Regions from separate parts of the Microbulbifer thermotolerans genome, predicted to be linked through region 2. Evidence: predicted binding sites of a transcription regulator. Region 2 holds the regulator's gene; each other region holds the start of a gene.

The links. The regulator FNR, encoded in region 2, switches genes on or off when oxygen is low (the NO sensors DNR and NnrR bind a similar motif). The targets are predictions, from matches to a motif close to TTGATNNNNATCAA.
Region 1: a site for FNR is predicted at 1,856-1,869, ahead of A3224_RS08120 (cation-translocating P-type ATPase). Genes of this name have one in related genera too.
Region 3: a site for FNR is predicted at 2,838-2,851, ahead of A3224_RS03515 (GbsR/MarR family transcriptional regulator). Genes of this name have one in related genera too.

Annotation. Positions count from the first base shown of each region.
Region 1 covers NZ_CP014864.1:1,928,176-1,932,864, reverse strand. The annotation lists gene A3224_RS16555 (RHS repeat-associated core domain-containing protein) at 1-148, shown strand, start outside; gene A3224_RS08130 (tetratricopeptide repeat protein) at 195-953, shown strand; gene A3224_RS08125 (ZIP family metal transporter) at 1,102-1,749, shown strand; gene A3224_RS08120 (cation-translocating P-type ATPase) at 1,929-4,689, shown strand, end outside.
Region 2 covers NZ_CP014864.1:3,040,435-3,045,123, forward strand. The annotation lists gene glyA (serine hydroxymethyltransferase) at 1-360, opposite strand, end outside; gene A3224_RS12655 (outer membrane beta-barrel protein) at 488-976, opposite strand; gene A3224_RS12660 (hemerythrin domain-containing protein) at 1,251-1,823, shown strand; gene A3224_RS12665 (SpoIIAA family protein) at 1,924-2,370, shown strand; gene A3224_RS12670 (Hsp20/alpha crystallin family protein) at 2,726-3,154, opposite strand; gene fnr (fumarate/nitrate reduction transcriptional regulator Fnr) at 3,255-3,986, opposite strand; gene hemN (oxygen-independent coproporphyrinogen III oxidase) at 4,050-4,689, opposite strand, start outside.
Region 3 covers NZ_CP014864.1:824,427-829,115, reverse strand. The annotation lists gene A3224_RS03530 (glycosyltransferase family 4 protein) at 1-411, opposite strand, end outside; gene wecB (non-hydrolyzing UDP-N-acetylglucosamine 2-epimerase) at 714-1,790, shown strand; gene A3224_RS03520 (DUF1853 family protein) at 1,858-2,775, shown strand; gene A3224_RS03515 (GbsR/MarR family transcriptional regulator) at 2,896-3,462, shown strand; gene A3224_RS03510 (cytochrome ubiquinol oxidase subunit I) at 3,530-4,689, shown strand, end outside.

The sequences.
Region 1 (4,689 bases), 1.1 Mb from region 2:
GAATAGTTCAGTTTATGCTCCAGATAGTTTTGGCTGGTTTTCCGAAAACGGGTTTGCTGGAATATATGACAAGTCCAATGGCACCAATGAGCCTGACTATTCCAAGCCTGGTAGTTGGGTTAAATATGAAAGGCAGTCCGAACAATGATGGTCGTACTTCCATGTGAACAAATCTCTGAAGGATTATAATTGAAATGATTTCGATCAAAATGCTGTTAGGGTGTAAAATTTGTCGAAATAGAGTTCTATGTCTGCTTCTCTCAGCTCTAGCCTGCGTCTACTCATCTGCAAATGAGATTGAAAGCTCTGCCAGCGCCTATTTTCTAACCGACAAAGAACTCTTGAAATTAAAGAATAAATCCTTAAAAGGCGATGGGGATTCAGCTTTTAAGGTGGCTCAATTTTATACCTTTAGTCAAGCGGATGAAGATGAGGCCTTTTTCTGGTATAGGTTAGCCTCCGAACTTGGCCACCAAATTGCAATGACCAATTTGGCGTATCTCTACCATGAACGATTTGATAATGACGAAAAAGCAATAGAATGGTACTGTGAGGCCGAAAAGGACGGATATACCGGAGCGCATATCGAAATAGCTCGTATCTTTGATTCGAAAGGGGTATATAAAAATGCACTAAATCACTACTTGCTGGCCTATTTTAATGATAACGAGAAAGAAGCTTCAGAATACCTAACCAAGCATTACTTAGAAGACAAATATCAATTTAAAGATCTCGTCAAAGCATATGCATGGTCCTTGATTTGGCTAAATAGTTTGCCAGTGAACACCTATGCCTATGACAAGTCTCTAAAGGTGAATAAAAGAATAGACTCCTTATTGGACGGTGCTGAAAAAGAGGCCGCGCTCAAGTTAGCTGGTGAATATAAACAGTTTAAATCGGAGGCGGAGATAAGCTCTGCCTGTACGAGAGTAACTACAAATCGAACTATGTGAAGGTCACGTGTGCCAGAAGCCTGAAACGTTAGTTTCGATCAGATCGAAGTCGGCCAGCCCAGCAGCTGGCTTCTAATTCAACAATGAGGATAGCTTTCAAGGGGGTCGCCAGAAAAAAAGCCTTCAGAAACAATGAGTTAATCCAATTTTGGCGAAAATTTCCAGAATCCCTGCCGGCCCTCTGGTATCCCTGGCCGCCGCGACTCTGCTCGGCGGAGCATTTTTTCATATGCTGCCGAAGGGATTGGGTAGGGCTACGCCACTCTCTGCAAGTCTGTGGATGGTGGCGGGCTTTACGACTTTTTTGTTATTGGAACAATTGTTGCACTGGCACCACTCGCACAGCACCAGGGAGGCGGACGCGCCTCCGGTGACTTATCTCATCCTTCTCGGCGATGGCATTCACAACTTTATTGGGGGACTCGCTATCGCCAGTGCCTTTTTAATTGACCCCCGAGCGGGCATCTCCGCCTGGATTGCAGCGGTTGCCCATGAGATCCCTCAGGAGCTGGGGGACTTCGGCGTACTGGTCCACGGTGGCTGGTCGCAACGTCGTGCACTGATTTGGAATTTTCTGTCTGCGTTAACCTTTCCGCTGGGAGCGTTGATTGCCTACGGGATTTCTCAAAGCTTTGATGTGACTGGGCTGGTGCTTTTTGGCGCGGGCAATTTTATTTATATCGCAGCATCGGACCTGATACCAGAAATTAAGCAGCAGGCATCATTGCACGCTGTATCCTTGCATTTCGGTTTTTTTATCACCGGACTGGGGTTGATGCTGATTTTGGCGCTATAGCAAGTACAGATTCAAGGGCTCAAGCGGCTTGCGTGCACGTGCATTCCCTCCTTATTGCCTCATTTATAGGGAATAAGCGCCAGCATTCACTCAAGCCGAGGAAAGGTTGATTTAGATCAATGCCTTGTGAGGTAAGTGCCGTATAGGTTTTCGACTAATGTTGCAGAATCGGAGCCTGTATGTTCACCTCGATCACTGCGCAGCCAGACAGCGCCAAAGCCAAAATGACCGACACGGATGCACAACGCCAGTGGCATTGCTTACCAGCAAAGGAAGCCGCAAATCGCCTCGATAGCGGTGAAGAAGGGTTATCGGTGGAGGAGGCCAACCGCCGCCTTGCCGCATATGGCCCCAATACATTGCCACAGCCCCGGCTGCCGGGGTTTCTCCATTTGTTTCTGCGGCAATTTGTCAGCCCGTTGATATATGTGCTGCTGGCGGCAATGGTGGTTTCATTGATTGCCGGTAAATTTGCCGACGCCACATTTATCGGATTGATTCTTCTGCTGAATGCGCTAATCGGCGCACTGCAGGAGTATCACGCGCACCGCAGCGCCCAGGCACTACGCAAACTAATGGTGAGTCGCGCGCGGGTTATTCGGGGCGGAGAAATACTGGAGATTGATGCGGAGTCGCTGGTACCTGGTGACCTGCTGCTGCTTGCCTCGGGCGATCGGGTACCTGCTGATCTTCGCTTGCTGGAGTCTGTCGGGCTCGAGGTCGATGAATCTGTTTTAACTGGAGAATCGTTGCCGGTTAGCAAGAACAGCGACCTGCTGTGTGACGCCGATACACCGGTGGCAGAGCGAATCAATCAATGTTTTGCAGGCAGCCTAGTTACAAGTGGCCGTGCCCGCGGTCTGGTGACAGCCACGGGACTGCATACGGAAATGGGTAAATTGAGCCTCACCCTGGAATCCGCCGAGACGGTTCAGCCACCACTTTTTCAACGGATTGAGCGCTTTAGTAAAAAACTCACAATCGCACTGCTGACGACAGTGGCCATTCTCGCCGCAATCGAACTGGCCAGAGACACTCCGCCACTGGTGATTTTCATGACGGCAGTTGCTCTCGCTGTGTCCGCTATTCCCGAGGGGCTGCCGATGGCACTGACCGTGGTGCTCTCCATCGCCACCCGCCGCATGGTCAAGCGCAATGTGATCGTCCGCAAACTGGTGGCGGTAGAGAGTCTCGGGTCCTGTACCGTGATTGCCGCAGATAAGACCGGTACTTTGACAGAAAATCGACTCACCGCCAGTGAAGTCGCTTTCTGTGATGGCGAGGGGTTTACCGTGGACGGCGGCATACTACCGTCGCATCCGCAGTCATCCCCTGTCGATCACGCCATAATGGCGCGGGTAGCCCGGGCCGCCGCCCTGTGCAATGAGGCAGAGTTGCACCCGCTGGAAAATGGTCAGTGGCACAGCAGCGGTGATGCTGTTGACCAAGCGCTTCTGGTTATGGCCCACAAGACGGGATTTAGTCGGGCGCAATTGCTGCAGACATATCCGTTAAAGGGGCAGATACATTACGAGCCGGCGCTTGGATTTGCTGCTACATCGCATGCGAATCCGCAAGGGCAGGGGGGGCGGCAGCTGGTTTGCGTGAAGGGTGCATTGGAAAAACTATTACCCATGTGTAGCCGTATGGCCACCGCCGACGGTGATGTCCCCCTGGACAGTGCATCCATTACTGAGCAAATGCATCGTCTCGCGGAAAGGGGCGCTCGGGTGCTGGCACTTGCGGAAGGAGAGTTGGGCGAATCGGAAACGCTATCGCAAGAAAAATTGCAAAACCTCTGTTTGCTGGGATTGGCGGCGATGTTTGACCCTCTGCGCCCAGAGGCCGCCGCCGCCGTAGAGGAATGTAAACAAGCGGGCATCCACTTGTGTATGCTCACCGGCGACCACCCGCATACCGCGCTCAGCATTGCCCGAGAGCTAAAACTGGCAGAGCAGGGCGACAAAGCGGTTACCGGCACCGATTTAGCGCAGGCCGAAGCAAGGGGAGAAGCGGCAGTGGACGCGCTGACCGCCGATACGCGAGTTTACGCGCGAGTATCTCCAGAGCAAAAATTAACCATTGTGCAATCGCTCCAGCGCCAGGGAGAATTTGTGGCGGTCACCGGTGATGGCGTCAATGATGCGCCGGCGCTCAACAGTGCCCATGTTGGTGTGGCCATGGGGGAGCAAGGAACGGAGGTGGCAAAGGAGTCCGCGGATCTGCTGCTCGCAGACGACAATTTCGCCTCGGTGGTGGCCGGAGTGGAAGAGGGGCGTATCGCCTATCGGAATATCCGTAAGGTGATCTTTTTCCTGATATCCACCGGGGCAGCGGAGGTCGTACTGTTTATTCTTACCACCGCATTCGGTCTGCCCTTACCACTGACCGCCGTGCAACTATTGTGGCTCAACCTGGTCACCAACAGTGTGCAAAGTATCGGACTCGCGCTGGAACCCGGCGAGGGTGACGAAATGCAAAGACCGCCCCGTTCCCCCCAAGAATCTCTGTTCGATCCACTGATGTTACGCCGTGTGATTACCGCCGGACTTGTGATGGGTGGGCTTGCTTTCGGCTGTTTCTACTGGTTGTTGGAGCAAGGCTGGGAGGTAGATGCAGCGCGCAACAGCGTGTTGCTGCTGATGGTGCTGTTTGAGAACGTACAGGTATTCAATAGCCGCTCCGAATACCGTTCCATATTCCGCCAGCCACTGTTTTCCAACCCAATACTATTGCTGGGAACATTAGCCGGGCAGGGAATTCATATCCTGTCACTGTACTCACCTTTGATGCAGGACCTGCTCGGGGTGTCTCCGGTGAGCGCCAGAGAATGGGTAACGCTTTTGACAGTGGCACTGCTGCAGCTTTTAGCGATGGAGCTGCTATTGTCTATCACTCGCTGGCGCAAGCGGAAAAAGGCTGACAGTCTGAAGACATACA
Region 2 (4,689 bases):
GCTCATCCCCAATACGGTGTCCCCCGGCGCACACAGTGCCTGATAAACCGCGGCGTTTGCCTGGGAGCCGGAGTGCGGCTGCACGTTGGCATAGTCGGCGCCGAACAGCTGCTTGGCCCGCTCTATCGCCAGGGTTTCCACTTTATCGACATACTCACAACCGCCGTAGTAGCGCTTACCCGGGTAGCCTTCCGCGTACTTGTTGGTCAGGCTGCTGCCCTGGGCTGCCATCACCAGTGGGCTGGTGTAGTTCTCGGAGGCGATCAGCTCAATGTGCTCCTCCTGGCGGCGATCTTCCTCCTGAATGGCTTCCCAGATATCCGGGTCATAGGAGGCGAGTGTGACTGATGAATCAAACATGGTATTCCCTCGGTAATGCGGGCTGGATCAGACAGGGTGAAACTATCGAAGGCGCGCATTGTACACCAAGGAAATCGTTGGCGCGCACGTATAGCGGCGCGGCTTCGGGCCGCGCGCTGGGAAGGGTTTAGAAGTGCAGGGTCATGGTACCGGACCAGAAGGCAATATCTTCCTCAATCACTGTGTATTCAAGCTCGATATTGGTGTTGGGGCCGTAGTTGAAGCCGATGCCCGCCCCCAGGGAAACGCCGGTGTCGTCGCTGCTGGAGGCGCCCACGGAGACGTCCTCATACAGCACGCCCAGGCGGCCTTTAAAGTAAACATCGCCATAGGAGCGATAGGTGGCGTAGCCTGCCATGGTCTGAACGTCCACATCGACATCATTGGCAAAAACATCGGCCTGACCACTGATCAGCGAATTGGTGTACTCAAGCTCGAATCCCCATCCTGAGGGCAATATATAACCTCCACGCAATCCCAGATTTAATGGGCTGTCTGCGTTGGGCAGGTCTATATCCATGATCCCGCCAACAGCCCCCCAATAGCCCCCCTCAGCAAAAGCCGCGGAAGAAGATACCAGCGCTAATACAGCGACACCTTTTGCAATATTACGCATACAAATTCCCTAACTGGTTATTGATCAATTCACACGATAAGGTGGGCACGGATTCTACTCACCTTGATTTCCACCTAACAGTTCCCCAATCACAGAAGCGCACACGGAGCCCCTGTGACCGCGATGGCAACGCATGGTTCCAAGGCCCGCCCCGTGTCCAAGCGCGCAGATTGCCGCCTGCCACCACGCAACCGTGCCGAGGCTTGATCCAGGTCAAGCCTCCCGCTGTCAGACAGACAACAATGGGGACACCGGTCAATCAATGGAGGCGGACATGAACACTATCTATCGGCAGCTGTGCCTGGATCATAAACACCTCCAGCAGCTCCTCGATACTTTTGAGTCCCTTCTCCACAGCCTGGACGACAGGGAGCGGGACCCGGCGACCCTGGGGCTGATTCTCGACGCTTTAGACTATATTTCCGTTTACCCGGACAAGTGGCACCACCCCGTTGAAGATGTGGTATTTCAGCAGCTATTGACCAAACCCATCCCCTGCCGGGAGGCGGTTATCGCCACATCACAGGAGCACCAACATATCGCCGCCTGCACGCGGCAAATGTCCAGCCTGTTCTACGCCATCGCCAATGATTCTGCCGTAGAGCGCAGCAAGCTAATCAATACGGCCCTGGATTACCTGAATCTGCAGCGCGACCACATGCGATGGGAAAACGAGATTGTCTATCCCCTGATCGAACAATACCTCACCGAGGCTGACTGGCAGGAAATACACGCGAACCTGAAGCAAAACAGCAATCCGGTATTTCACGCCGGAATCAAAAAAACATACGACATGCTGCACCAGTATCTAACAACATCAGATCAACCCGCAGCCGCATTGACCTGAACCCGCGAGATAAAAAGCGGGCGATTGCACTGTAGCAACAGACATCATTTTTCAATGCATCGCAATCTCTCGATCAGGAAACCAGAGAAAGGAGCATCCAATGAGAGACATCAAGTGCCACGGCATATCCATCGGGCTTGAAAGAATCGACTCTGATTTTTTTCTCTACGTCAAAGCTATCGGTCGGCTTACCCATGAAGATTATGAAAGGATAACACCACTTCTCGACTACGCATTACAAGGTATAAAAGATCCGAAAGTGAAAGCATTGGTAGATGTGGAAGATTTCGAGGGTTGGGAACTGCGCGCCGCCTGGGATGACTTTAAACTGGCGCTGAAACACGGCAATGAGTTTTCCAGAATCGCCGTGGTGGGCGAAGAAAAATGGCAAAAAGTTGCCGCACGTATCGCCTCCTGGTTTTTGAGTGGAGACGTACAATATTTCGAAGAACATGACGACGCACTGCACTGGCTGGCGCAACCGGATAATACCGAGAAATCTAGTCGAGACAACCACCATAGTACGCCAGTATTTCCCGCCCACTAGGAAACAGTAAAACTGTCACAAGCGCTGAGATTGGTTTCGATTCATTCAGGCAATATAGGAATTCATCGCTAGCTCACCCGGAAGCGGACAACCGGGTTGCTTTTTTGACCGGCATAGCCGGTCTTTTTTTTAATAAAAAAGGCCAGCGGAGAAGCTGGCCACTGCGGTTTTGACTGGGAACCGCAAATAAAAAACTCTCGTGCTCAAAATTTCCATCTTAAAAAGATGGTCAAATGATGGGACAGACACCTAAAAGCCGTCAGTCACAGGAAAGCTCCTGTGTGCTTTCATAGCATCCATCCCACAGCCTGAACGCCCCTGTATCAATAAAGACGCCCAAGCAAAAGACTACTACTTAACGGATTTGAATGCGCTTTGCCGCACGCTCACGCGGCTCCAGAAAAGGGATTTCCAAGGTGAGCACACCGTTGTTAAACTCTGCTTGAACATCATCTTCGGCAATATTGTCGCCGAGATCAAAGCGGCGCAGATAACTGCCGCTAAAACGTTCTCGGCGAATCACCTTTCCTTTTTCTTCTTTTTTGCTTTCTCGCTCAAGCACCGCCTCCAGAGTGAGCACACCTTCATCCAGAGTGAGCTTGATATTTTCCCGTTCGACACCCGGCAGATCGGCGACAATACGGTATTTTCCCTTTTCTTCAAAGATATCCACTTTGGGAGCAAAAGTTACCGGAGTTGTGGTGTCGGTGCTGGGTACACCACCCCACCAGCCGTGAAAAATATGATCGAAATCAAACGGAGATTTTCTCGGAATAATTTGCATGGTTGCGACTCCTTTCAGCGGTTGATTTACGCTTTAAGGTTAAGCCGCAACCGTGTGGCAGTTATTGATCTGAATCAAGCCAAAATCAGGCGCTGGCACATCAGCCCTCGCCCTCGTAGCCGCAGTGAGTACCGGCCACTTCACTGAGTCCGATCAGATCCAGTATTTCCACATCGCGCCCGCTGGCCCGTATCAGCTTTTCCTTTTGAAAACGGGAAAACAGGCGGCTTACGGTTTCCGCGGTCAACCCGAGATAGTTGGCAATATCGGTGCGCGGCATGGATAACACAAAGCGGCTGGCAGAATAACCGCGGCGCGCATAACGACTGGAGATATTGATCAGCAGCGCCGCCAAACGTGTATCCGCAGAACGCTTGCCCAGCAGCATCAGGATATCGTTTTCCTGTTTCAGCTCTTCCGAGAAAATGCTGTAGATCTGCTGCTGCAGTGCCGGCACTTGCTGTGCCAGTGTCTCCAGCTGCGAGAACGGCAGTACACAGACGCTGCTATCCTCCAGCGCTTCCGCATAGCTCGGGTGCACCCGGCCACTGTAGGCGTCCAGGCCCAGCAGTTCTCCCGGCAGGGCAAAATGGGTCACCTGAGTATCGCCATCTGCGGCAATTACCGCCGACTTGAAGCTACCTGAGCGAATCGCGTACAGGTTTGCAAAGGGATCACCGGTGCGGAAAAGGGACTCGCCGGACTTGACGATTTTCTTTTTGCGCGTGATTTGTTCGAGCTTGTCGATATCACCCTGGGAAAGGCCGGCCGGCAGGCACAGCCGCCTGACCGAACAGTTCCCGCAGCTTACCGCTCTCTGAGTATCAGTCATGGATATCCGGACCTTTCGTAGCACATCAGTTATCGGTTACGGAGCAGTCCGGATATTACACGGTTACAGAACACGGGAATAGCGGGCATCGGTTTCCGCTGAATGGAGATAGCGGTCGAAAGCGGCGGCGGCATTACGCACAAACCAGCGGCCTCGGTTCGTGACGCGCAAACAGTTTTCGTCCTGCTGCAGCAGGCCGTCGTCGAACATTGGCTGCAATCTCGCCAAATCGGCCGCAAAATAGGTCTCAAAAGGCGCTCCAGCGCGCTCTGCGGCCTCTTTTTTGTCCAACTGCAGACGGCACATCAACTCTCCGATCACCCATTGGCGCAGGCGATCATCGCCGTCAAGCAGCCATCCACGGCAAGTGGCGATCCCCCGGTCGGTGACTGCCTGGGCATATTCCTTCAACCGGTGCAGATTCTGCCAGTAGCCATCAGCGCTGTAACTGATCGCCGAAGCCCCCAGCCCTACCAGTGCATCCGCGGGCATCAGTGTGTATCCCTGAAAGTTGCGCGCCAGCCGTCCCTCGCGAGCGGCTGCCGCCAACTCGTCGCCGGGCAGCGCAAAATGATCCATGCCCAAAAACTCATAACCGGCCTGGGTAAGGCGGGATACCGCCGCCAACTGCATGGCGATTTTTTCCGTCGGCGTGGGGATCAGGTTGGAATCAATCAGCCGCTGCGCCTTGAACCGGTGCGGC
Region 3 (4,689 bases), 1.7 Mb from region 2:
TGCAAGCTCCAGTTCACGCCGCATCTTATCCAGGACTTTCTGCCCTTTCTTGACGCGCTTCAAGAAAGATGACGTATGGTTGGTAAAAACGACCGGTACGCCTGCCCGCGCGGCCGCTTTCAGTGGTCGCATGCCGTGCACATGGGCCACTTCAAAACCGTTTTCCCGCACTTGCTTTTTCAAAAACCGGGACAACTTCCAGTCGTACACCAGATGGCTGTTGGGCAGCTTGAGCCTGTGTACCTCTATTCCATCCATGATCTCAAATTTGCTCAAACTTTTTTCGGCACGACGTGCCACTACTGCCACCCGATGCCCGGCACGTACCAATGCCTTGGCAAGTTCATACACATGGGTTTGAACCCCGCCAATACTGGGGGGAAACTCATTGGAAAGCATCAGGATTTTCATAGAAGACATTTAGACTGGTCAGTAACGGCGGCGGATTGTAGCACACGCCTACAACAGGCCAGTGTCTCCGCCCATTGGCTACATTACCATGACACTGGAAGCCGGTCTCGCCCGGTCAACCTTAAAATGTCCTTTGCCGCCGCCCTCAAAGTGATTGATATCTATCCGCGCAACCGGATAATTCGCGGCTTCGATCATCAAGCGGTATCTGAGCACTCAACCAATCTGCCATCTAAAAAGACAGAGCTAAACGGATTATGAAGGTATTAACAGTATTCGGGACACGCCCGGAGGCTATAAAAATGGCACCCCTAGCACTAAAGCTGGGGCGTGATGAGCGTTTTGATGCAAAGATCTGCGTAACAGCACAGCACCGGGAAATGCTGGATCAAGTCTTGCAGTTGTTTGAGCTCGTCCCCGACTACGACCTGGATCTGATGAAGCCGGGACAAGATTTAACCGACATTACCTCGGGAATACTTCAGGGCATGCGAGGAGTACTTGCAGAAACAAAGCCCGATATCGTCTTGGTTCACGGCGATACCGCGACAACATTCGCCACAACCCTCGCCGCTTACTACCAGCAGATACCCGTGGGACATGTGGAGGCAGGGCTTCGCACAGGCAATCTCTACTCCCCCTGGCCGGAGGAAGCCAACCGGAAATTAACCGCCACGCTTTCCGCGAAACATTTTGCGCCAACGGAAACTTCCAGAAAGAATCTGATCGCCGAAGGCATAGATCCGTCGAGCATATTTGTAACCGGAAACACTGTCATTGATGCACTGCTCGAAGTAGTTAAAAAGCTGGATACGGATAAAACCCTCACCACCGAACAGGAAAAACGGTTCTCATTCCTAGACAAAGAAAAGAAACTTATCCTGGTTACCGGCCACCGGAGGGAAAGTTTTGGTGCAGGGTTCGAGCGTATATGTCAGGCCCTGGCACAGGCAGCCCGAAGGCACCCGGATACTCAAATCGTCTACCCAGTACACTTGAATCCAAATGTCCGCGAACCCGTCAATCGACTGCTATCGAATATCGACAATATTCATTTGATAGAACCGCTTGATTACCTTCCCTTTGTCTATCTTATGAATCGGGCCAGTATTATCCTTACCGATTCCGGCGGCATTCAGGAAGAAGCGCCCTCTATTGGTAAACCGGTCTTGGTTATGCGCGACACCACGGAGAGGCCGGAAGCCGTCGCGGCGGGCACCGTCAAACTGGTGGGTACCGACACCGAGGTGATTACCCGGGAGCTCAATATCCTGCTGACAGATTCCGACGCTTACCGAACAATGAGCTTTGCCCACAATCCCTATGGGGATGGAACCGCGTGTGACCGTATCTTGCGTGCTCTGATCGGGGGCGGCTGACACTTGCCAGCAGACTATTGAGAAAACAGGATTTACACACCAACTGCGCGACTGACAGCCGCAGCCAATGAGCACACCCTCTATCACCCCCAACCACTGGACCAACCTCCACTGGGCGCTGGAGACGGATTCCATCGCCCGCTGCGCAGACCTTCCGTGGCTGCCGCGCCAGCGCCGGGAGGCGCTTTCGGCTTATTTCTCCCTCACCGAGACACGCACGCGCCTAGCACCACTGTTGGACGCAGCGCTGGCGCAGAGCGATGCACAGGGTAGAGGGATGCGGCTGGGCGATTATTTTGAAGACCTGTGGGCGTTCGCCTTTACCCATCACCCCGATTACCGACTGCGATGCCGCAACCTACCCTTGCGCACCGCGGACCGCACCCTGGGCGAGCTGGACTTCGTAGTACAACACTTGCCCAGCGGCGCCACCGAGCACTGGGAAATCGCAGTCAAATTCTATCTGCAAGTGGCGGACGAATACTGGGTCGGCCCCGGATTGCGGGATCGTCTGGACATCAAGCTGGCGCGCATGCGCGACCACCAGTTGCCATTGATACACCAGCCTCAAGCGCGGCAACTGTTGCGGCAACAGAAGATTCATATCGACCGCCAGTGGGCACTGATGCCGGGGCGACTGTTCCGTCCACTCGACGCGCGAAGAGCGCCTCAGCACGGAGAGCTGACTTTGGGCGGCAGTCCCTGTTGGTGGGCGGAGCTCGACGAGTTTCAACACCACTTTTGCCGACACTCCCTGCGCTGGGTTCAGCTTCCCAAGCGCGCCTGGTTGGCACCACTGCCCCCGGGTCTCACACCGGGCGACACCAGTGAGGCACTGGCGCAGAGACTTTGCGATACCAGCCCGCCTGCACCGCTTTGCGTCGCCGGGATAAGTGCTGCGGGGGAAACCGAACGCGGCTTTATTGTTCCGCATGGTTGGTTTGGAGCGGCATTACAGCAAGTGGACCAAGGAACCACTGATTAATAAGACGGGCTCCTGTATCTCTACCCCTTCTGGATCGTTTCCTACCCAAACAGGATTAATGATTGACAGAAATCGAATAAGGTTTAGAATTTTCAAAAATTTCTGAAAATACAGAACACTATGAAGTTATCCAGTCAGGCCCAGGCATTCATATTGCATTTTGGCGAAATGGGCAGCCGTTGGGGCTTTAATCGCACTGTCGGGCAGATGTTTGCCTTACTGACCATTCAGTCAGAACCCATGAATGCGGACCAGCTGGCACAGGCGCTAAAGATCAGCCGCGGCAATGTCAGCATGGGCCTAAAGGAGTTGCAGTCCTGGCGATTGGTGGAACTGCGACACCTGCCGGGAGACCGCAAGGATTACTTTACTGCCGCCGGCTCCATCTGGGATCTGGCGCGCACCGTGTTTGAGGAACGGCGCAAGCGGGAACTGGACCCGACACTGAGCCTGTTGCGCGAGTTGCTGTTGAACGCGCCGGAGGACAAACAGGAGGCCGAAGAGCAGAAAAAAATCCAGGAGGTTTACAACTTGCTGGAACTGCTGGACCGCTTCGCCAATACCCTGAGCAGACTGGAGCAGAAGGACCTGATCAAGCTGATGAAACTGGGTTCCGGTATCAGCAAGCTGCTCGAATTAAAAAATAAAGCCACCGGGGTACAAGGAGGCAAATCTACAGCGAAATGAGCCGGTGCGGTGCTCAGCACCGCAAATCCAGGTTGGATAGTAACTACTGTTATATGCAGAGGTTCTCATGTTAGACACCCTGATGCTGTCGAGGATACAGTTCGCAGCCAACGTCAGTTTTCACATTCTCTTTCCCACCCTCACCATCGCGCTCGGATGGTTCCTTTTGTTCTTCAAAGTGCGCTACGACAAAACCGGCAATCCGGTCTGGATGCGCGCCTACCGTTTCTGGGTCAAGGTATTCGCACTGACCTTCGCCATGGGCGTGGTCAGCGGTATTACCATGTCTTTCCAGTTCGGCACCAACTGGCCTGGATTTATGGAAAAAGTAGGCAATATCGCCGGCCCACTGCTGGGCTACGAGGTATTGACCGCGTTTTTCCTGGAAGCGACCTTCCTAGGCATCATGTTGTTCGGCAGCAAGCGTGTACCCAGTAAAGTGCACACCTTCTCCGCCCTGATGGTAGCCTTGGGCACCACCTTCTCCGCTTTTTGGATTCTCTCTCTGAACTCCTGGATGCAGACACCGGCGGGCTATGAAATTCGGGATGGCGTCGTTCACGCCACCGACTGGATGAAAGTGATCTTCAATCCCTCCTTCCCCTACCGCATGATCCATATGCTGTTGGCCTCCGGATTAACCGCGGCCTTTTTTGTCGCCGGCCTGTCCGCCTACCGCATTCTTAAAGGCGACCCAAAGCAGGCACCGCGGCTGGCACTCAAAACCGGCTTGGTATTGGCGGCAATACTGGCCCCACTGCAAGTTTTTGTCGGCGACCTGCACGGCCTCAATACCTTCGAACACCAGCCACAGAAAGTCGCCGCCATGGAGGGGATTTGGGAAACGGAACAAGGCGCGGCACTGAGGCTTTTCGCAATCCCCGATGAAGAGGCCCGCACCAATCATCTGGAAATCACCATACCCAAATTGGCGAGCCTGATACTCACCCACCACGCGGACGGTGAAGTCCCCGGCCTGAATGAATTCGGAGACGATCACCCACCGGTGAAGCCGCTCTTCTACGGCTTCCGCATTATGGTTGGCCTCGGCGTACTGATGCTGCTGGTGGCCTGGATTGGGTGTTACAACCTGTACCGGCGCGATCAACTGCCCGGCTGGCTACTGAAAACCACAGTGGCCATGACAGCCTCCGGCTGGCTGGCGACACTGGCTGGCTGGTATGTGACCGAAGTGGGCCGCCAACCGTGGCTGGTAACCGGGATACT